4 regions of the Gordonia sp. NPDC058843 genome follow, and region 2 is predicted to be linked to each of the others. Evidence: predicted binding sites of a transcription regulator. Region 2 holds the regulator's gene; each other region holds the start of a gene.
The links. The regulator LexA, encoded in region 2, represses DNA repair genes until DNA is damaged. The targets are predictions, from matches to a motif close to CGAACANNTGTTCG.
Positions count from the first base shown of each region.

Region 1: a site for LexA is predicted at 2,810-2,823, ahead of ACFW3F_RS10120 (DUF222 domain-containing protein). Genes of this name have one in related genera too.
Region 3: a site for LexA is predicted at 1,428-1,441, ahead of ACFW3F_RS01565 (DUF222 domain-containing protein). Genes of this name have one in related genera too.
Region 4: a site for LexA is predicted at 2,646-2,659, ahead of ACFW3F_RS03575 (DUF222 domain-containing protein). Genes of this name have one in related genera too.

Region 1 is NZ_JBHYNC010000011.1:4,933-10,637, forward strand. It holds gene ACFW3F_RS10105 (acetyl/propionyl/methylcrotonyl-CoA carboxylase subunit alpha) at 1-1,272, shown strand, start outside; gene ACFW3F_RS10110 (hypothetical protein) at 1,627-1,989, shown strand; gene ACFW3F_RS10115 (hypothetical protein) at 2,011-2,562, opposite strand; gene ACFW3F_RS10120 (DUF222 domain-containing protein) at 2,838-4,487, shown strand; gene ACFW3F_RS10125 (FAD-dependent monooxygenase) at 5,061-5,705, shown strand, end outside.
Region 2 is NZ_JBHYNC010000001.1:127,225-132,929, forward strand. It holds gene hrpA (ATP-dependent RNA helicase HrpA) at 1-1,931, shown strand, start outside; gene nrdR (transcriptional regulator NrdR) at 1,905-2,411, opposite strand; gene ACFW3F_RS00615 (LysM peptidoglycan-binding domain-containing protein) at 2,511-3,053, opposite strand; gene lexA (transcriptional repressor LexA) at 3,285-3,989, shown strand; gene ACFW3F_RS00625 (phosphoenolpyruvate--protein phosphotransferase) at 3,967-5,676, opposite strand.
Region 3 is NZ_JBHYNC010000001.1:324,597-330,301, reverse strand. It holds gene ACFW3F_RS01575 (acyl-CoA thioesterase) at 79-570, shown strand; gene ACFW3F_RS01570 (hypothetical protein) at 570-1,259, shown strand; gene ACFW3F_RS01565 (DUF222 domain-containing protein) at 1,456-3,144, shown strand; gene ACFW3F_RS01560 (alpha-amylase family glycosyl hydrolase) at 3,215-5,002, opposite strand; gene ACFW3F_RS01555 (globin) at 5,080-5,526, opposite strand; gene ACFW3F_RS01550 (HNH endonuclease) at 5,659-5,705, shown strand, end outside.
Region 4 is NZ_JBHYNC010000003.1:139,464-145,168, forward strand. It holds gene ACFW3F_RS03570 (M24 family metallopeptidase) at 1-877, shown strand, start outside; gene ACFW3F_RS03575 (DUF222 domain-containing protein) at 981-2,615, opposite strand; gene ACFW3F_RS03580 (PPOX class F420-dependent oxidoreductase) at 2,851-3,252, opposite strand; gene ACFW3F_RS03585 (SDR family NAD(P)-dependent oxidoreductase) at 3,317-4,114, shown strand; gene cbiE (precorrin-6y C5,15-methyltransferase (decarboxylating) subunit CbiE) at 4,111-5,442, shown strand; gene cobM (precorrin-4 C(11)-methyltransferase) at 5,439-5,705, shown strand, end outside.

The sequences.
Region 1 (5,705 bases), on a different contig from region 2:
ATGAAGGTCGCCTACACCATCGAGGAGATCCCCGACCTGTTCGAATCGGCGACCCGTGAGGCCGTCGCGGCGTTCGGTCGCGGCGAGTGCTTCGTCGAGCGCTACCTCGACAAGGCCCGCCACGTGGAGGCGCAGGTCATCGCCGACCAGCACGGCAACGTGATCGTCGCAGGCACCCGCGACTGCTCGCTGCAGCGTCGCTTCCAGAAGCTCGTCGAGGAGGCCCCCGCGCCGTTCCTGACCGCCGAGCAGCGCACCAAGATCCACGAGTCCGCCAAGGCGATCTGCCGCGAAGCCGGTTACTACGGTGCGGGCACGGTCGAGTTCCTCGTCGGCAGCGACGGCCTGGTCTCGTTCCTCGAGGTCAACACCCGCCTGCAGGTGGAGCACCCCGTCACCGAGGAGACCGCGGGAATCGACCTCGTTCGTCAGCAGTTCCGCATCGCCAACGGCGAGAAGCTGGAGTTCACCGAGGACCCGACGCCGCGCGGCCACTCCTTCGAGTTCCGCATCAACGGCGAGGACGCCGGCCGCAACTTCCTGCCCGCTCCCGGACCGGTCTCGGTCTACAAGGAGCCGACCGGCCCCGGCGTGCGCGTCGACTCCGGTGTCGTCGAGGGTGACGTCATCGGCGGCCAGTTCGACTCGATGCTGGCCAAGCTGATCGTCACCGGCGAAACCCGCGAGCAGGCTCTCGAGCGTTCGCGTCGCGCGCTCGCCGAGTTCCAGGTCGAGGGTCTCGCGACGGTCATCCCGTTCCACCGCCACATCGTCTCGAACCCGGCCTTCATCGGGGACGGCGAGAAGTTCGACATCTACACCAAGTGGATCGAGACCGATTGGGACAACCCGATCGAGCCGTACACCGCCGGCGAGGCCATCGACGAGGACGACGCGGCACCGCGTCAGAACGTCGTCGTCGAGGTCGGCGGGCGCCGCGTCGAGGTGTCCCTGCCCGGTGATCTCGCGCTCGGCGGCGGTGGCGGATCGGCCAACGGTGTCGTCCGCAAGAAGCCGAAGGCACGGTCGCGCAAGAAGGGCGGCGGCGCAGCCGCCTCGGGCGATGCCGTGGCCGCTCCGATGCAGGGCACCGTCGTGAAGGTCGCCGTCGAAGAGGGCCAGGAGGTCGCTGCCGGCGATCTGGTCGTCGTGCTCGAGGCCATGAAGATGGAGAACCCGGTCACCGCACACAAGGACGGCGTCGTCACCGGTCTCACCATCGAGGCCGGCGCCGCGGTCACCCAGGGCACGGTGCTCCTCGAGCTGAAGTAGGTCCTGCGGCCCCGAGGTGCGCTCCCCTGCTCCCTGAGGTGCGAGGAGCGCAAGCTCCGAGCCTCCCCCGCTCCCTGAGGAGCCCCGGAGCTTACGGAGGGGCGAGCCTCCCCCGCTCCCTGAGGTGCGAGGAGCGCAAGCGACGAGCCTCGAAGGGCCTGGTGAGGCGAGTTGCGAAGACCCTTCGTGGCTCGCTTCGCTCGCACCTCAGGGAGCAGAGAAGCGGGCCCCCTCGCATCGATCCCTGAGGAGCCCCGGAGCTTGCGGAGGGGCGCGGATCCCCCGCTCCCTGAGGAGCCCCGGAGCTTGCGGAGGGGCGTCACGAAGGGTCAACGCCAGAATAGCCTGGAGACCATGCAACCAGTCGAGATCAACGCCGGGACGTGGTATCTGCGTTCGCTTCGTGCGGACGAGCGGATCACCGACGTCCCGGCGTTGTCTCATCTCCAGGTTGACGACCCCACGACGTACGTCACTGCGGCACAGCGCGGTTGGGAATCCGAGACCCGATTCGTCTGGGCGATCTGCATCCCCACCACCGGTGAGCTCATCGCACTGATCGGGATCACCACCGACGGTTCGTCCGGCCGACTCTGGGGCGAGGCACGCGACGGCTACGACGAGGCGCTCGACGCCGCGATCGGACCGGTCACCCGGTTCGCCGAGGGGGCCCTGGGTCTGCCTGTCGGCGAACCGCTTTCGCGCGGTATCTACTGAGGTTCAGGCGTCGGCGCGGCCCTACTGCCCGACTCCGATGACCTTGATGGTCTCGGTGGCCACGATCGGCTGTCCACCGCCGGGCGGGGTGACCGACACCGTGACCCGGTAGTCACCGGGCACAGTGATCGACGGCATCTGAATGGAATTGCGCCCACCACTGCACTCGTCGCTCCGGTACCGTTCATCGACGTCGCCCGGGCCGGTCACATCGATCACGACTGCGCATTCATCCGACTCCAGGTCGCCGTCCTCTGAACGCGACGTCCAACTCACTCCGGGAAAGCTCGTGCCACCCCGTCGGTTGAGCTGAAAGAGCTTGTCGCCCACCTTGTCGCCGCTGAAGTATTCGAGCTTCACCGACCGGATCGCCTCGACATCGACACTGGCTTCGACACTGCTGGCCGAAGAATATGCAGCACCACTCGGGGAGGGTGCGGTAGAAGTGCTCGTGGTCTGCGTCGCAGTGACGGTCGAGGTCACGGTCTCCGGCGCAGCCGCCCTCTCCTCCGCACATCCCGCAATCACGCCGAGAGCGGCGACGCCGACCAGTCCACACACGATCCGACGCATGCGCGCCCCTTCCCCAGTTGCTTACCGACAGAGCATGGTCCCACGTTGGTCATCAAGTTGCGCGCGCAATGACCGGTCAGTCCGCAAAATGGTACGGACGGACTACATGATCGGTGCGAATCACTCGGCCTCGTCACCGGTGAGAGGTGACGGGACAATAGAGACATACAGCCGTCGTCACCCCGGACCGGGGCACCGGCCACAGACGTCGTGTCGACGGGCCGCGGTCCAGCAAGAACCCTTGACTCGAACGCGTGTTCGAGTATGATGGAGGCATGTCATCGGGGGCGGGGGCCGGATCCACCACATCGGTGGACCCATCACAGGAGTCGGTCGAACCACGGCTACGCCCCGACCATGAACTCTCCGCTTCTGAACTCATCGAGGTCCTGAATCACTGCGCCGGGCTGGCAGCGGCGTCCGCGCATCGAATGATGGTCGTTGCCAGCCTCATTCACGACGAACGCGAAATGGACTACGCGCAGCAGCGGGCCGAGGTGCACAGCGGCGAACTCGACTCCATCGAAGCCTTCGAGAACCTGTCGGCACGAGTAGCGGCCGGCGAGAACCCGTACGAGCAGTTCGGCCCGAACGGGCTCGAGCAGGCGATCGCCGAGGTCGGCGCCACTCTCACGGTGACACCGGCCGAGGCGAAAGAACTCATCGAGGCCGGCGACGCCCTGCGCTACCGGCTTGCGTTCACCGGACACGCACTGGCGTGCGGTCGAATCGACAAGCGCCGCTTCCTCATCGCCCTCAAGCGCACCGATCTCATCACCGACGATGAGGAGATGCAGACCGTCGACGCCCATCTGGCCGAGGCGATCTTCGCCCGCGCGCCGATGTCGACGGCGCGCTTCACCGCCATGGTCGACTCCATCGTCGCCAAGTGGGCGCCCGACGCGATCCGCCGACGCAAAGAGCGGGTCAGGGGTGATCGCAAAGTGACGGTCACCCCCGATCGGTTCACACCCGGGCAGTCCCGGATCGTCGGCACGCTGCCCGCCTCCGACGCCGCCGAGTTCGATGCCCGCCTGTCGTCGATGGCCAACGCCGTCCACGCCGGCGATCCGCGAAACTTCTCTCAGCGTCGCGCCGACGCCCTCAAAGCGCTCGCACGCAACGAAGCGGCTCTCGCCTGCCGGTGCGACGACTGCGACGCTGCCCCAGGCGACGCCGACTCAGCGCAACACCTCGATGCGGAAGTAGCCGCCGCCGCGGAACCTGTCGTAGACCCGTCCACCGACAGCGTGGTCGCCGAGCACCGCGACCCGAACGCCTCACCATCGCCCGCGCCGCGCGCGACCTTCCACATCGTGGTGAACCTGTCGACCCTGATCGGTCTCGACGACGACCCCGCATTCCTCGACCGCCACGGCATCATCGACGCCGACACCGCCCGGCAGCTCCTCACCCAAGCCCGGCGCACTTACATCCATCCCGCGCCCGACGCGCCACCGGCTCCCGTCGCCGACACTTCGACGACGCGGTACACCCCATCGAAGAAGCTCCAAGCCCTGGTTCGTGCCGGCGAACTGTGCTGCACCTTCCCCGGCTGCAACGCACCGGTCTGGCAGATCGATCTCGACCATACCGATCCGTTCGACCACGCCGACCCCCGTCGCGGCGGCCCGACCAATGCGCGCAATCTGAAACCGCTGTGCCGGTTTCATCACCGAATCAAGACCTTCACCAGCTGGCAGGACCACCAAGACGAATTCCAGACCGCCTGGTACACCACACCCACCGGACACATGTTCGTCGGCAACGCCTTCAGCGGACGCGACCTGTTCAACCGGCTCACCCCGAGCCGGCCACCCGATCACCCAGCACGGGCGAGGCTCAACGACCTGCGCGACAACGACTTCCGACGCCAACAACGCGCCGAGAAGCGCTGGAACGACGCCAACCCGCCGCCCTTCTAGACACAAGGCTCCGAGCACCGCCGGTCAGAACAACTCCGCCGCGGTGCTCGAAGTCATGCGCCGGATCTCGATTCTCGCCACCCTCCCACCAGTGGTCGCGACCTCGATGCCAGCCAAACCATGACCACCGGGTGCGATCACGTGAATCCGCCTGCCACCCAGCCGCATCGGGGCGCTCGCGCGGATTCGGTCGGCGAACAACCGGGTCTCCTCGGCGACAGCGCGCGCACCGGCGACCACGGCCGGTGTTCCCACAGGGACCAATGAGGGATCGGCGACACGTTCTCGCGCCGCAGATAGTGTTCATCGGCCGCGACGGTCTCCGCGCCCCGCGCTACTTCGTCGACAAGCGATTCCTCCCGGCGCCGGCTCCGCGCTCGCAACTGATCGAGGCACACACGGGTGAGTGCCGTCGTCAACCATGCTGCGGGATTGCGGATCTCGGCGTGATCGGCAAGCAATGTCTTGACCCACGTGCACCTGGAGTATCTGCGGCCCGGCGGCCGTCGTGGAGGACGAAAGAGGGGTCGGGTCGTTCTTTCGGGTCAGGAGGAAGGCCACGGGTCACCCCGCATGAGCACTGCACTGTTCATCGCGACGGTCCTCTGCATCGTCGCCAACGCGGGGATCGCCATCGCGGATTTCGCGAAAGCCGAGCTCGTTCTGCACAACTCCGCAGAAGTGCACGTAGCGCCGCGGGCTCTGCCCTACCTCGCGACCGCGAAGGCCGCTGGAGCCGTGGGACTCCTCATCGGGTTGACCGCCGAACCCTGGATCGGGGTTGCCGCCGGGATCGTACTCACGCTTCATCGGTGCCGTCTACGCCCACATACGGGCCCAGAGCGGATCAAACCGCCCCGCGGCGAGACGCAACACGGATATCGTCTCATCTGTCCGGGTGACCACCCGATGGATGGAGAATTCGCGATGAGCGAGCGAACCGAGGAATACGACGCCGTCATCGTGGGTGCCCGATGCGCCGGCGCCGCGACGGCAATCGCGCTGGCCGGACGAGGTTTACGTGTTCTCGTCATCGATTCGGCACGCTTTCCGTCCGACACCCTGTCGACTCATCTGCTGTGGCCGTCGACCATGGCCGAGATCCATGCGCTCGGCGCGCTGCCTGCCGTCGAGGACGCCGGCGCGCCGCGGCTCCCGACAGCCGAGGCCGTTCTGGATGAGATCGCATGGCGTACCCCGTATTCACCGGTCTCGGGT
Region 2 (5,705 bases):
CCGCCTCGCCGCTGGCCAAGAAGCCGCCCGCCTTCATCATGGCCGCCGAGGTCCTCGAGACGTCGCGGCTCTTCGCGCACACCGTCGCCGGGATCGACCCGCTGTGGGCCGAGCGCCTCGCCGGCGACCTGGTCAAGCGCACCCACAGCGAGCCGCACTGGTCGGCCAGACGTGGGGCGGCGATGGCCTACGAGCGCGTGACGCTCTATGGAGTGCCCCTCGTCGCCCGCCGGCGCGTCGACTACGGCCCCATCGACCCCGAGGTCTCGCGCGAACTGTTCATCCGGCACGCACTCGTCGAAGGCGACTGGCGGACGCAACACGCGTTCTTCGAACGCAACCGCAGGCTTCTCGACGCCGCCTCGGACGTCGAGAACCGCACGCGCACTCGGGGACTCGTGATCACCGAGGACCAGCTCTTCGAGTTCTACGACCGGCGACTCCCGTCGGACGTCACCTCCGCCCGTCACTTCGACACCTGGTGGAAGAAGGCCCGCCGCGCCGAACCCGAGCTACTGGATCTGCGGCCGGAGGACGTCACGGGGGGCACCGAGGTGGCGCCCACCGACTATCCCGGCGCCTGGCAGCAGGGCGACACCCGACTCGAACTGCGCTATCGCTTCGAACCCGGCACACCCGACGACGGGGTCACCGTCGTGATCCCACAGGCCCTGCTCCCCCACGTGCGGCCGGCCGGCTTCGACTGGTCGGTGCCCGGCATGCGCGCCGAACTGGCCACCGCGCTGGTCAAGTCACTTCCGAAGCAACTTCGCAAGAGCATGTCCCCCGCACAGCGCTTCGCCGAGCTCGCCCTCGGCCGGCTCACCCCGCGCAAGGAGCCCCTGGCCGTCGGGCTGGCCCGTGAGCTCTCGGCGATCACCGGGATGAGAATCTCCGCGGCCGATTTCGACGCCGACCGGATACCGCCGCACCTGCGCATGCACTTCGCGGTCGCCGACGACGCCGGACAGATCGTCGCCCGCGCCGACTCGCTACCCGAGCTGCAACAGACCGGCACGCCCGCTGCACCGAAGACGGTGTCGCGCACGCTGTACCGGACCTGGACCGCCGATGGGATCGGCACGCTCGCCGACGAGCGAACGGTCGACGTCGCGGGACAGCGGCTGACGCGGTATCCGACGATCGATGCGGTGTCCGACGACAAGGGCCACGCGCGGGGCGTCATCGTCGTCGACGCGGCCACCCCCGACACCCGCGACCGTCTACATCGACGCGGGATCATCGCACTTCTCGATCTGGCGGTACCCCCGCTGCACAAACGGATCGCCGGATCGCTCACTCCCGCTGTTCGACTCGCCCTGAGCCAGAGCCCGTATGCGGACACCGAGGCGCTGCTCGCCGACTGCACGCGACGGGCCATCCGAGACACCGTCACCGGCGTCGACGACGCCGAGCTGACGACTGTTCGCTCGCCACAGGCGTTCTCGGCATTCCTCGAGCGGATTCGTCCGCGCGTCACCGAAGCCGCACCGGACTACTTCACGCTGGCCGTCGCGGCGCTCGAACGGATGGCGCCGGTCCGGGCCGCCATCGACCGGCACGCCGGTTCACTGGCCGCCGACGACGTCGCCGAACAGATCGATCACCTGGTGTTCGACGGGTTCGTCGCGGCCACCGCTCGTCGACATCTGGAGAACGTGCCGCGCTACCTCGAAGGTGCACAGGCGCGACTGGAAGCACTGCCGGCGTCGGCGTCGCGAGACCAGGCCGGGGTGGGGGTCGTCGATCGGGTCGTCGAACGCTGGGCGCAGCGCCTCGAGCAGGTGCCCGAGCACCGGCGGGCCATCGTCGACGACGAGGCGCAATGGCTCGTCGAGGAACTACGCGTCGGCCTGTTCGCCCAGCGTCTCGGTACGGCGTTTCCGGTGTCGGAGAAACGGGTCCTACGAGCTCTGGACGGGCTCGGCTGAGACGGTCTCGGTGCGCGCATCACCCGATGTCGATGCCGATGCCGACTTCAGGTCGTCGATCTCTCGCTGGAAGTCCTCGACGGAGTCGAACGACCGGTACACCGAGGCGAAACGCAGATACGCCACTTCGTCGAGATCGCGGAGCGGACCCAGGATCGCCAGACCGACCTCGTTGCTGGGGATCTCGGCCGAGCCGCTGGCGCGCACCGTGTCCTCGACCTGCTGGGCCAGCTGCGCGAGCGCGTCCTCGGCGACGTGGCGGCCCTGGCATGCACGCCGCACACCGCGCATCACCTTCTCCCGACTGAACGGCTCGGTGACCCCGTTGCGTTTGACCACGGCCAGTACGGCACTTTCCACCGTCGAGAATCTGCGCCCGCACTCCACGCAGGAGCGACGGCGTCGGATGGCCTGCCCTTCATCTGCGACACGCGAGTCGATGACCTTGGTGTCGTCGTTCTTGCAGAAGGGGCAGCGCATCGTGTCCTCACGCAGGTCTCGGGACGCTGGAGCGCAGTGAAACCGTGCGCCCCGCCGCTTCTCGGCCGGCCCCTGTGACACCGAGGATACCGCCCGGCCTCAGCGGTACCGGGGGGTGAGCAGGGGCTGGCCCACCTGCAGCGCGCTCGAAGGCAGATCGTTCATCGCGACGATCTCGTCGATCACGACCTCACGCGGCATCTCGGGCGCCACCCGGCCGGCGATCGTGCTGAGCGAATCCCCCGAGCGGACGTGGACGACCTCCGCGCTCACCGCGGCAGGCGTCATCGAGTCCGAGTAGTTCTGCCCGACGACACCGAAGACCCACACGACGAACGCCAGCCCGACGCCGGCGAGGACGGCGACCGCGGTGCGGCGACGGCGACGGAACACCGCCGCATTCGGCGCGACCGGGCCCCGGCCCCTCGCCCCCATCGGCGAACCGCAGTGCGTGCCACCCAGGCGTGGGGTGAGCGGCGATGAGCCACCCGCCGGCCGGTTGCCGGAGGGCCGGGTGTCCACCGGCCTGGTGCCGTCGGAGAGCGGGGCCCGGGTCCGGACACGATCGGCGCGATCGGTGCTCGCCCGGGTGACGACGGGGCGTTCGGCGTGGACGGGAGCGACGAGAGTGGCGGTGCGCATGGTGCCCTCCGGGAGTTCTGGTGTGCTGGGTGTGCGGTTGTTCGGTGTTCGAACTTCGATCAGGTGTTCGATGCACTGATGTTCGAATTTGTAGCACGGCGCACCGACAAAGTCTCGCGACACATCGAACAAATGTTTGAGGTGATGCCCGCACTCCGCTAGGCTCGGACGCGGCTGAGACATCCCACGGGCCATCTACCTGCACGTTCCGAAAGACGAGAGGAACCGAACATGAGTGACACCGGCGATAGGCGCGGCCGAGCGCGGGGCGCCGACACCGAGGCCCCGATCGACGTCGCCGCCGCCGAGGCCTCACTCACCCCGCGGCAACTCGGGGTCCTGGAGGTGATCCGCCGTTCGGTACGCGAGCGCGGCTACCCGCCGAGCATCCGGGAGATCGGCGACGAGGTCGGCCTGGCCTCGACGTCGTCGGTGGCCCATCAGCTGCGGACGCTGGAACGCAAGGGACTGCTCAAACGCGACGCGAATCGGCCCCGAGCGGTCAACATCGCCCCGAGCGAACCGCCCACTCCGGAGAACCCGACGGCGAGCCAGTTGCCCGAGCCGACCTTCGTGCCGGTCCTCGGACGGATCGCGGCCGGCGGTCCGATTCTCGCCGAAGAAGCCGTCGAGGACGTCTTCCCGCTGCCCCGCGAACTGGTCGGCGAGGGCTCACTCTTCCTGTTGCGCGTCGTGGGCGAGTCGATGATCGACGCCGCCATCTGCGACGGCGACTGGGTGGTGGTCCGCCAGCAGAACGTCGCCGACAACGGCGACATCGTCGCGGCCATGATCGACGGCGAGGCCACGGTGAAGACCTTCAAGCGTCAGGGCGCCAACGTCTGGCTCATGCCGCACAACGAACTGTTCGATCCGATCCCCGGTAACGACGCCGTCATCCTCGGCAAGGTCGTCACCGTGATGCGGCGAGTCTGACCTCTCCACCGACCGAACGGTCGAGCACTGCCGCGGCGGCCTCACGCGCCGCGGCGGGGTCGGAGGTGGCCAACGCGGCGTCGGCGGCCGCGCGACAGTCCTGCGCGGTCACCTCGCCGAGTCGTGCTCCCACCGCGGCCGCTGCGGCCGGCGCGCTGGAGAGCGAGGTCACCCCGAGTCCGACGAGCACGCAGGCGAGATTCGGATCGGCGGCCGCCTCCCCGCACACCCCCACCGGCTTGACCTGACGGACTCCCGCGGCGGCGACTCCGGCGATCAGGCTGAGCACGGCGGGTTGCCACGGGTCGGTGAGCCCGGCGAGATCGGCCGACATCCGGTCGGCCGCCATCGTGTACTGGGTGAGGTCGTTGGTGCCGATCGACACGAAGTCCACCTCGGCGAGGACCGCCTCGGCCAGGATCGCCGCAGCGGGCACCTCGATCATGACCCCGGCCACCAGACCCCGGCCACGGACCTCCGCGGCGAACACGCGCGCCTCCGCCGGCGAGGCGATCATCGGCGCCATCACCCACGGCGCGACCTCGACACCCTCTGCGGCCCGCGCGATCGCATCGAGTTGATGCGTACGGATCTCGGGATGTGCGAGCGCGATCCGATCCCCTCGGACACCGAGCGCGGGATTGGATTCGTCGGGATGCGTCACGAAACGGAGGGGTTTGTCGGACCCGGCGTCGAGGGTGCGGATCACCACCTTCTGTCCGTCGAACGCGTCGAGGACCTCACGGTAGATCGCAGCCTGCTCGTCGACCGTCGGTTCGTCGGCGCGTTCGAGGAACGCGAGTTCGGTGCGGAAGAGTCCGACACCCTCGACGGGGTGGCCGGCCGCGGCCCTTGCCGACGATCCGTCGGCGACGTTGGCGAGCACCGAGACCGGAGCACCGTCGGCGGTGTGGCCCGGGCCCGTCCAGCCGGCGACGACTTCGGCGTGCCGCCGGTCCTCGTCGACGCGCGTCCGGGCTGTCTCCGTGTCGGGCTCCACTTCGATCCGCCCGGTCGTCCCGTCGACGAGAATGGTTGTGCCGGATTCGATCTCGGCGAGATCGGCGACTGCCACCACACACGGGATGCCCAGTTGCCGCGCGATGATCGCGGTGTGACTGGTCGGTCCGCCCAGGCGGGTGACGAGAGCGATCGTGCTCGTCGGGTCGAGGCCCGCGGTGTCGGCGGGTGCGAGGTCGTCGGCCAGCAGCACCGACGGCACCTCCGGTGTCGGCACGCCCGGTTCGGGTAGGCCGAGCAATTCGGCGAGGACGCGGTCCCGGACATCGTTCAGATCGGTGACCCGCTCGGCCATGAGCCCACCGAGTTTGGTGAACACCGCCGCGAACTGGTCGGTGGCCACGACGGCAGCGGCCTCGGCGGAGGCGCCCTTGGTGATGAGGGCGGTTGCGGCACCGATCCAGCCCCGGTCCTCGGCGAGGCCCGCTGTGGCCGCGAGCACCTCGGCAGCCACCCCGGTGTTCTGCGATGCGCGGGCGCGCAGTCGCGCGGCGACCACTCCGGCCGCGGCGGCGAAGCGCGTCACCTCGTCGGCGCGGCGCTCCTCGGCGATCTCCACACCGACGCCGAGCTTCTCCGGGGAGTGATCGGGCCGCTCGCCCGGCCACAGCGCGGGACCGTGGGCCAATCCGCCGACCACCGGGGTTCCCGTCAGTATCTGCGCCATCGTCTTGCCTCTCACTCGACTACCGATGT
Region 3 (5,705 bases), 200 kb from region 2:
TTGGACCGGGGCGGCCGCACACGGTCGCCTGAGGGACATCGATCCGATCCGCACAGGGCGAGACCGATCAGACAGGGGATGACGCACGTGCTCAACGAGGACGCCGGGACCACGACCGCCGACGGGTACCTGGTCAAGGTGCCGGTGCGCTGGTCGGACATGGATGTGTACGCGCACATCAACCATGCCCGGATGGTGACGCTGCTCGAGGAGGCGCGCATTCCCTGGCTCTTCTACGACGGCCGGCCGACCGCGCCCCTGCGGGACGGCTGCCTGGTCGCCGACCTGCATGTGAGATATCAAGCGCAACTGCGTCATTCCGAGGGGCCGATCGAGGTCACCATGTATGTGGAACGGCTACGGGCAGTCGACTTCACGGTCGGATACGAGGTGCGTGCGGCGGGCGCCGACCCGGCGTCGCGTCCGGCTGTCGTCGCCAGTACCCAGCTCGTCGCCTTCGATGTCGCCGGGCAACGTATCGCCCGACTCACCCCGGAACAGAAGGAGTACCTCGCGGGATTCCGCCGTGTCACAGGGGAATCCACTGCGCGGTCCGGCACGCCGAAGTGATGGAGCGGTTCATCGAGATCGCCTCCTCGGACCGGTCAAATGCCCTCGCGTTCCTCGCCCACGCGGTACGTCTAGACGACGCCGCCGTCGTGCGGGTGGCCGCGCGGTCGGATGGGCTGGTGGCGCTGTGGGCGCACACCGGATTCGACGTCCTGGCGACGCGTTCGGTGACCGGCCGCCTCGCACCCGCCGACCTGGTGTGCGACGCGTCGACGCTGCGGTCGGCGCTCGAGTCCGCTGATCCCGGGGCGCCGATCGATCCCGGGTTCTCGCTCGACAGTGCCTGGCGTGGAGCACTTCCCGCCGCGGTCGGCTACCGGCACATCGATGACGTGCCGGCGCGCAGCGTCGTCGAGCTGTCCCGGGAGGGCGCACGGGTCGCGCGCGAGGAGGGGAGTGGGCACGGTCCCGCAACCGGGCTGCTCGATCAGGACGTCCTCGAGGTGACGTCTGAGGAGGGCGCGCTACGGGCCGCGGTGAGCATGCGATCGGTCTTCGCCGTCACCGGAATGGGCTTCATCCGAGACGACGCCGGACGCGCGGTCACCGAGACCTCGGCCACGGACGCGATCGCGGCCGACGAACCGGTACGGATCCGCATGTCCGCGGCGTGGATTCGGATCGACGCACGCTTCGGGTCGGTGTACCAGCGGCGCCACCGCGACCTGGCGGTCACCGTCCTGAACTAGTTGGTGCCTTGGCCCGGTCGACGAGACCAACACCCATTCCCGACCGTCGAACATTTCGGGCGGTGCAGGCGGTCGGATGGGCGGCCATGGGCAAATGAACCCATCGACCCTGTTGTGCGCTCAACCCGTCGCGCCGTGTCCGCATCATCAACTTGTCGACCCTTGACTCGAACGTATATTCGAGTATTGTGGAGGCATGTCATCGGGGGCCGGATCCGCTACATCGGTGGACCCGTCACAGCATTCGGTCGAACCGCGTCTTCGTCCCGACCATGAACTGTCCGCTTCTGAACTTGTCGAGGTCTTGAGTCACTGTGCCGGCCTCGCCGCAGCGTCGGCGCATCGGATGATGGTTGTTGCCAGTCTCATTCACGATGAGCGTGAGATGGACTACGCCCAACAGCGGGCCGAGGTGCACAGCGGTGAACTCGACTCCATCGAAGCGTTCGAGAACCTGTCGGCCCGGGTGGCCGCGGGCGAAAAACCGTACGAGCGGTTCGGTCCGAACGGTCTCGAGCAGGCCATCGCCGAAGTCGGCGCCACTCTCACCGTCACACCGGCCGAGGCGAAAGATCTCATCGAAGCCGGTGACGCGCTGCGTTACCGGCTCGCGTTCACCGGGCACGCCCTGGCGTGCGGCCGAATCGACAAGCGCCGCTTCCTCATTGCACTCAAGCGCACCGACCTCATCACCGACGTCGATGAGATGCAGACAGTGGACGTCCATCTGGCCGAGGCGATCTTCGCGCGCGCACCGATGTCCACGGCACGGTTCACCGCCATGGTCGACGCCATCGTCGCCAAGTGGGCGCCCGACGCGGTCCGTCGACGCAAGGAGCGGGTGAAGTCTGATCGCAAGGTGACGGTCACCCCGGATCGGTTCACGCCCGGTCAGTCCCGGATCTCCGGCACGCTGCCGATCGCGGACGCTGCGCAGTTTGATGCCCGCTTGTCGTCGATGGCCACCGAGGTGCACACAGGCGACCCGCGCACCTTCTCTCAGCGTCGCGCCGACGCTCTCAAAGCACTCGCCCGGGGCGAAGCCGCCCTCACCTGCCGGTGCGACGACTGCCGACCAGCCGCGGCCGACACCGCCCCAGCCGGCATCGACGCCGATGATCTGGCGGACCTCGACGCGGTTAGCGCCGACACCGACACGGACACCGCTCGAACGCTGCTCGCCGAAACGGTTGTGACCGAACCGCTGACACCAGATGTCCCGCCGGCGACATCATCCGCTCCGTGTGCGACCTTCCACATCGTGGTGAATCTGTCGACGCTGATCGGTCTCGACGACGATCCCGCGTTTCTCGACCGCCACGGCATCGTCGATGCGGACACCGCTCGGCAGCTGCTCGCCGAGGCCCGTCGCACCTACATCCACCCCACCCCCGCCGAGCCCGACGCCCCACCGGCACCGGCATCAGCCCCCGACAGTTCGGCGACCCGGTACGCCCCGTCGAAGAAGCTCCAAGCGCTGGTGCGTGCGGGCGAACTGTGCTGCACCTTCCCGGGTTGCAATGCGCCGGTGTGGCAGATCGATCTCGACCACACCGATCCGTTCGACCACGCCGATCCGCGTCGTGGCGGCCCGACCGATGCGCGCAATCTGAAGCCGCTGTGCCGGTTTCATCACCGCATCAAGACCTTCACCAGCTGGCAGGACCACCAAGACGAATTGTTCACCGCCTGGTTCACCACACCCACCGGGCACATGTTCGTCGGCAACGCCTTCAGCGGGCGGGACCTGTTCAACCGACTCACCCCGCGGCGCCCACCCCATCACCCGGCACGGGCGAGGTTGGAGACGGTGCGCGACAAACATCTTCGCCGACAACAACGTGCCCAGAAGCGCTGGGACGACGCCAACCCGCCGCCCTTCTAGGCACCGGCGGCGCGAGGTGTGTACCGCGACTACTGAATCGAACCACTGGCTCTCGCCAGCTGCTCTCGATTCACACCAGCCATGCCGCCGCGTCTGGCGCGAGCATGCCGTCGACGAGAGGTGAACTGACGAGCAGCAATTCGCCGGGCGGGAGGGGGACCGGAACCTCGCCGGTGTTCAATGCGCAGACCAGCCGGCCCTCGGAGCGACGGAAAGCCAGGCACCCCTCGGGCGCGCCGTACCACTCGAGGTGCTCGCCGGCGAATTCCGGGCGGGTCACGCGTAGGTCGATGGCGGCGCGGTAGAGCGACAGCATCGATCCGACGTCCTCGAGCTGCGCTTCGACGGTGAGTGACTGCCACGATGCCGGCATCGGCAGCCAGGTCTCGGGCGACGTACTGAATCCGAACGGCGGCTCGGTCCCTTCCCACGGAATCGGGACGCGGCACCCGTCGCGGCCGCGTTCGGTGCGCCCGGAGCGTTCCCACACCGGGTCCTGCAGGGCGTCGTCCGGCAGGTCGTCGACGTTGGGCAGGCCCAGCTCCGACCCGTTGTAGAGGAAGACCGTTCCGGGCAGCGCCATTTCGACGACGAGCATCGCGCGCGCCCGTCGCGTGCCCCGTTCGAGGTCGAGTGCGCCGGTGTCCGGATCTGCGGCCGCGTAGCGGGTGACCTCACGGGCGACATCGTGATTGGACAACGTCCACGTCGGGGTACCCGACACCGACAACACCGCGTCCAGCGAGTTCTCGATGGCCTCCCTGATCGCGCCGGATTCGAACGGCGCCTTGGCGAGCCGGAAATTGAAGCCGAGGTGCAATTCGTCGGGACGCAGGTACTCGGCGAACCGCTCGTTGTCGCTGACCCAGATCTCACCGACGTTGGCAGCACCCGGGTACTCGTCGAGCACCTTGCGGATCTTGCGGTGGATCTCGTGCACCGCATAGTTGTTGAAGCGGGGATCGTCGTCGGAGTTCTGCAGAAGTTTGGTCGCCGACAGGTCCATGTCGGGGAGGTCTGCGGGTTTGGCCATCCCGTGGGCGACGTCGATCCGGAAGCCGTCGACGCCTCGATCGAGCCAGAACCGCAGCGTCGTCTCGAGGTCGGCGAAGACGTCGGGGTTCTCCCAGTTCAGGTCCGGCTGTTCTTTCGCGAAGATGTGCAGATACCACTGACCGGGCGAACCGTCGGCCTCGGGGACGCGGGTCCAGGCGGGTCCGCCGAAAATGCTGTGCCAGTTGTTCGGCGGCTCGTCGCCGTCGTCGCCGCGCCCGTCGCGAAAGATGTACCGCTCGCGTTCGGGACTGCCGGGGGACGCGGCGAGTGCTGCCCGGAACCACTCGTGCTGGTCACTCGTGTGATTGGGAACGAGGTCCATCGTCACGCGGATGTCGCGTTCATGGGCCTCTGCGATGAGGTCGTCGAACACGTCGAGATCGCCGAAGAGGGGGTCGATGTCGCGCGGATCGGAAACGTCGTAACCGTGATCTGCCATGGGGGAGGCCATGATCGGACTGAGCCAGATCGCATCGATCCCGAGGAGTTCGAGGTATCCGAGTTTGTCGATGACGCCGGTGAGGTCGCCGACCCCGTCGCCGTTGAGATCGGAGAACGAGCGCGGGTAGACCTGGTAGAAGACCGCGGACTTCCACCACGACGTGTCCGACGGATCCAACTGGGGGACAATGGGCGGCGCGACCGGCACATTCTCGGCAACTGTCGCCGCGTCGGCGGCCGGCTCGTCGAGCGCATCGACATCCGACTCGATCGCACCGTCGTCGAACGGCACGTCCTCGGGCTGACCCCCGTCAGATGGCTCGGCGGGGACAACATCTGTCTCATCGCTCACCGTGGTCATTGTGCCCTACCTGAGTTTTCTCGGAGAAATCCAGGTCAGTCGGCGAGTCGGTCGGCGTGTCGGACGGGAAACCGCTCTCAGATGGGGGAATTCATCATGGACTGGGCGGCCATCTCCATGTAGTCGATCAGCGCCTGGCGATGCGGGGCGTCGAGGGTGTCCTCGTCGATCGAGGCAATCGCGGTGTGCATGCAGCGCAGCCACGCGTCCCGCTCAATCGGACCGACACGGAAGGGATTGTGCCGCATACGGAGTCGGGGATGACCGCGCTCGTCGGAGTAGGTGCGCGGCCCGCCCCAGTACTGCTCGAGGAACATCCGCATCCGACGCTCGGCGGGGCCGAGGTCTTCCTCGGGATACAGCGGGCGCAACACCTCGTCGCGCGCCACCTCGGTGTAGAACACGGACGTGATCCGCCGGAACGTCTCGGCGCCGCCGACCTCGTCGTAGAAGGTCCGCGCAGGGGTTTCCGGCGCCGGTGGGGTCGGAGGGTGTGTGTTGGGTTCGCCGGTCACCTCCACCATTGTCCTCACCCGGGCCCCACCTCTCAACGTGGCGCCCGCATCAAGCCTGTGAGCTGGCCCGACACCGCGAAACAGCCTTCACGGAGAACTCGACCGTGATGGACTTGTGCTCGTCGGGTGGTGGGAGGCGAGATGACGCACAGATCACACGGTCGGACGGCACATGGGAAGCCGAGGTC
Region 4 (5,705 bases), on a different contig from region 2:
GGGCGATCTCGACATCGAGGTGATCGACTGGGTCGACGGTGACGACGCCCACGCGCTGGCGCTGGCCGGGTTGCCCGCGCAGCCACGCATCGCGGTCTCCGACTCCATGCCCGCCCTCCACGTCATCCCGCTGGCCCGCCACACCGGCGCCACACCGCAATTGGCGACCGAGGTACTGCGCGAACTGCGAATGATCAAGGACGCCGCGGAGATCGACGCGCTCCGCCGCGCGGGTGCCGCGATCGACCGTGTGCACGCACGGATGGGGGAGTGGCTGATCCCCGGCCGGACCGAACGCGAGGTCGCCGCCGACATCGCCGCCGCGATCCTCGAGGAGGGGCACACCGAGGCGGCGTTCATCATCGTCGGGTCGGGACCCAACGGCGCCGATCCCCACCACGAGTTCTCCGACCGGGTCATCGGCCGGTCCGACATCGTCGTCGTCGACATCGGCGGTCCGGTCGAGCCGGGCTACAACTCCGACTCCACGCGCACCTACTGCTTCGACGACCCGCCCGCCGACATCGCCGACGCCTACGCCGCGCTGCTCGAGGCGCAGCGTGCGGCCGTGGCTGCGGTGCGGCCCGGTGTGACCGCGGCCTCGATCGACGCCGCCGCCCGCGATCGCCTCGCGTCCCGCGGCCTGGCCGAACGCTTCATCCACCGCACCGGGCACGGCATCGGGCTGTCGGTGCACGAGGAGCCCTACATCGTCGGCGGTAACGACATCCCGCTGCGGGCCGGTATGGCGTTCAGCGTCGAGCCGGGCGTCTACGTCACCGGCGAGTGGGGGGCTCGGATCGAGGACATCGTCATCGTCACCGAGGACGGCTGCGAGTCGCTCAACAACCGCCCGCACGAACTCGTCCGGCTGTAGGTGGTCTCCGACCGGTGAACCTCGTTTCGACTGCTGGACTTCGATCGAGGTCTATCGGTCGAGTTGAGGTTCGCCGGTCGCCACCCACAGGCCCGGGTGCGGGTCAGTGGGTGGCGAGGAGCGCCATGAGGTGTGCTTCGACGAGGGAGGGCCGGGGTGTGGGTGGTCCGGGTCGGGGTGGGCGCACGTCGAGGACGTGGCTGGTTGTCAGCCATGAGCGGCGCACGTCGTGGGCAAGTGGCGTCTCGGGGCGTGGTTGATCGCCGGGCCGGGTCCGTGGTCCGTGGATCTCGTCGCGTATGTCGTGCAGGTGTGTCGCGAACCGTTTGGGTATGTCGGGTCGGCGGTTGAGGCGTTCGGGGTTGGGTGGTGCGCCCGGTTCGGCGTTCAACCGCCAGGCGCAGCGGCCTTCGTCGGGGCCGGACCGTTCGATCCGGGTGGTGTACTGGCCGGGCTGGTCACCGACCATGCGGTTGTGGCGCGGGCAGGCCGGGGCGAGCTGGTCGATGTTGGTGAGACCACCCTTGGCCCAGTCCTTCTGGGCGTGATGGATCTCGACGTGGGTGGCGGGCTGGTCGCAGCCGGGCGCCGAACACACCTCACCGTCGGGGCGCGCGAAGGAGACGAGACGTTGTGCGCGGGTGGCGAGACGTTTGCCGCGCCCGAAGTACAGCGGTACGGCGGTGGAGTTCTTGAAGATCGCCAACCACGGTTGAACATCGGTGGCCATCTCGATGAGGTCGGGGATGGGTAGCAGGGTGCCGGTGGCGGTGGTCGCGAGTCCGGCTTCGCGGGCGAGGTCGTCGAGGTCGGCTTTGATGATCAGTTGCACGGGTAGTCCGCGGTGCGATGACCCGAGCAGTCCGTCGTCAAGGACAGCCTTGAGAAGTGCGTTGAGCGCGTCGTGGTTGATCTGAGCGGGGGTGCGGTCGTCGCGGTCGGCCGCGGCAGCGAGTTGGTCGGGGTCGGCGTCGTCGAACGAGCCGGTCGGCGAATCTGGATCACCTGGGTTGTTCATGCCGGGTTTGGCCCAGACGGCCAAGAGCATGGTGATGCGGGCGGCGAGTTCGGGGGTGAGGGTGCCGGTGAGTTTGGCGGTGCCGTCGGCGCGTTGGCGGTTGACCCACAGGTTGCGGCGCCTTTTGCGTTCGGAATGGTCGGTGAGGGTGCCGTCGGGGTCGAGGTGGGCGAGCAGACGGGCACCCAATTGGGTGATGTCGGCGGGGGTGTGGGCTTCGGCGATTTCGGTCATCTGTCGTTCGGCCGCGATCTTCACATCGTGGTCGACAGCGTTCGGGATGTGGTCGAGGACGTCGATGATGGCGCGGACGTGTGCGGTGCCGACGCGGCCGGCAGCCAACGCTTCGGCGAGGGTGGGGTGTTCGGGTTCGAGGGCTTCGCCGGTGTGGGTGAGGTGGCTGGCGGTGGCGTCGCGTTGGTGGTTGCGGCGCATCGGGTCGGATACCCGGAGTCGGTGGGTCATGAATGCGGTGATGCTGCGGTGCCCGGTGCGATGGGGCAGGTCGCGGTCGGCGATGGTGACGAGTTGCCGGTCACCGGTGAACGTCAGTCGGGCGATCGCTTTTTCGGTGTCGGCGGCGACCTCGACAAGCTCGGTATCCGTACACGGGCCCAGGTCGACGGTCTGCAGCTCGTCGATGATCCGGTGGAGTTCGGCGACGAGCTCGGCCGCACGAGGCGAGGGTGCGGCATCGTCGACAACGGTGGTGTCGAACATGACGGTCACCTCCCCCGAGTACCATTGATGCGAATGTACGTTCGAGTCTACACGAGATCAAGTGATCGGAGCGAGCGAAAGATGCTGTCTGACTTCTGATCTGGCGGTTGCCTCGCGCAGAAGAATTGTCGGCGGCTCGTGATAGAGGGGACCGACGCGAGACCATCGTGTGGGCCGAAGCCGCTGACGACAGCCTCGCCCACGTCGGACAGCATCCGACGTCAGACGCGCGACACTAACTGAACAGAGACGCCGATCCCAGCACCCGGGTGACGCTGATCTCGATCACCACGCGACGCGGATTCGGCCTGGGCTCCCGGTAGCGCTGCGCGTAGCGCTGCTCGGCCTCGCGCACGGAGTCGGGTTCGCGACGCACTGTCGCGGGTCCCTCGAGGGTCAGCCACCGGGGGCCGTCGACGTTGGTGACGGCCGCGTAGCCGCCGCGCTCGGCGTTGCGGACCTTCTGATTGCCGTCGGAGGTGATGACCCGCGCCAGTCCGGCGTCGGGATCCCACGTGAACCCGACGGCGACGGCGTGTGGGGTGCCATCGGCGCGCAGGGTGGTGAGAGTCCCGAGGTGGCGTTCGATGAGGAACGCGAGCGCATCGGATCCGAGGTCGGCTGCGGTACGGGGCATGACCACCACGCTAGCCGCGACGGCGGACACGTTCGGTCTCGGGGGCGATGCGATACTGCTACCCATGGCGTCACGCAACAGGGGGGCATCAACGCGTCCGGACTCGGACCGGGCCGGGACCCTCGTGCTGTTCGGCGGGCGCAGTGAGATCGGCGTCGCCACCGCCGCGCGACTCGCGTCCGGGCGAACCGTCGTCCTGGCCGCTCGTCGTCCCGACGATCTGGTCGGCGAGTCGGCCCGCCTACTCGATGCCGGGGCGGCGGCGGTGCACACCGTCGCGTTCGACGCGGACGACATCGACACCCATTCCGCACTGGTCGAGTCGCTGGCCGAACGGCACGGACCGATCGGGACAGCGATCATCGCGTTCGGCATCCTGGGCGACCAGGCCCGAGCCGAAACCGATGTGGCACATGCACTTCAGATCGCCCACACCGACTACTACGCGCACATCAGCGTGCTGACGCCGCTCGCCTCCGTCCTGCGCGCGCAAGGCTTCGGGACGCTTATCGTCTTCTCCTCGGTCGCCGGTATCCGCGTTCGCCGCGCCAACTACGTCTACGGCTCCACCAAAGCCGGACTCGACGGCTTCGCGAGTGGTCTCGCAGATGCCTTGCACGGCACCGGTGCTCGCCTGTTGCTGGCCCGCCCCGGTTTCGTGGTCGGCGCGATGACCCGCGACCTGATGGAGTCCGGGGTGAAACCGGCGCCGTTGTCGAGGAATGCCGAGCAGGTCGCCGACGCGGTGGCGCGTGCCTACCGCAGGGGTCGTGGCGAGGTCTGGGTCCCGGGCGCGCTGCGCCCCTTGTTCTTCGGCATGCGCCTCCTGCCACGCGCCGTGTGGCGGAGACTTCCCCGATGACCACCCGCGACGGCCCTGTCTCGTCGTCCGGCCCTGTCTCGTCGTCCGGCCCTGCACTCGGGTTCGTGGTGGTCGGCATCGGTGCCGATGGATGGTCCGGTCTCGGTGACACCGTGCGTGACGAGCTCCGCAGCGCACGGGTGATCTACGGCGCCGCAAGGCAACTGGCGCTCCTCGACGGCGCTGCACCGGAGCTGGGCGCGCAACTCCGGCCGTGGCGCTCGCCGATGTCGGAGCACCTGACCGAAGTGGTCGAGAAGGGGGTCGTCGCCGAGGGTATCGTCGACGGCGGCCAGGCGGACACCGTTCACATCCTCGCGAGCGGCGACCCGATGTTCCACGGTGTCGGTGCGAGCATCGTCTCCCGCGTCGGTGCGGACCGCGTGCGGGTGTATCCAGCCGTGTCGAGCGCGAGTCTGGCCTGCGCCCGCCTCGGGTGGGACCTGGCGACGACCCGGATCGTCAGCGCCGTGCGCACCGAACCCCCGATCGTGCTCGGCGAGGTCACCGACGGAGCTCGCGTGCTGATCCTCAGCCGTGACGAGACCACTCCCGCGGCGGTGGCCGGACTGCTCGTCGACGCCGCATTCGGTGCGTCGACGATGACCGTTCTGGAGCAGCTCGGTGGTCCTGCCGAGCAGATCGCCACCGATACGGCGGAGTCCTGGAGCCGCCGGGCCGGGGATGCGCTCAACATCGTCGCCGTCGAGTGCGTCGGACCCCACCGCAGTCGGCTGCCCGGCCGGCCGGATGATGACTACGAGCACGACGGCCAGATCACCAAGTCGACGATTCGCACTCTCACCGTGTGCGCGCTCGAACCGGCCGGCGCGCAGGTCCTCTGGGACATCGGGGCCGGGTCGGGAAGCGTGTCGATCGAATGGTTGCGCGCCGACGACCGCGGGACCGCAGTCGCCTTCGAACGGGACCCGGATCGCGCTGATCGGTTGCGGCGCAACGCCGCCCGTCACGGTGTGGCGCACCGCCTCTCGGTGCGGGGGCCGGCGCCGGACGAACTGTCCGATGCCCCCCGACCGAATGCGATCTTCATCGGCGGCGGACTCGACGAGGAGATCCTCTCCCACGCCTGGTCGTCGTTGTCGGAGGCCGGTCGGCTCGTCGTCAACGCGGTCACCGTCGAGAACCAGACCCTGGTGACACGACTGCACGCCGAACACGGCGGTACGCTGCGTCGCCTGTCGGTGGAGACCGTGGCACCCCTGGGCACCATGACCACCTGGCGTCCGGCGCTGCCGATCGTCCAGTGGGCGGTCGTGAAGATCGCTCGACCGACTCCCGATGCCGGTTCCGAGGAGGCTCTCCGATGACCGTGTACTTCATCGGCGCCGGGCCCGGTGCGCCCGATCTCATCACCGTGCGGGGAGCGCGTGTGCTCGGGAAGTGCAAGACCTGTGTCTACGCCGGATCGCTGGTGCCGGCCGAGCTCCTCGACCTGTGTCCCGACGGCGTCGAACTCGTCGACACCGCCCGGATGCCGTTGTCGGACATCGTCGATGTCATCGCGGCTGCCGATGCCCGGGGTCACGACGTCGCCCGCCTGCACTCGGGCGATCTTGCTGTCTACTCGGCG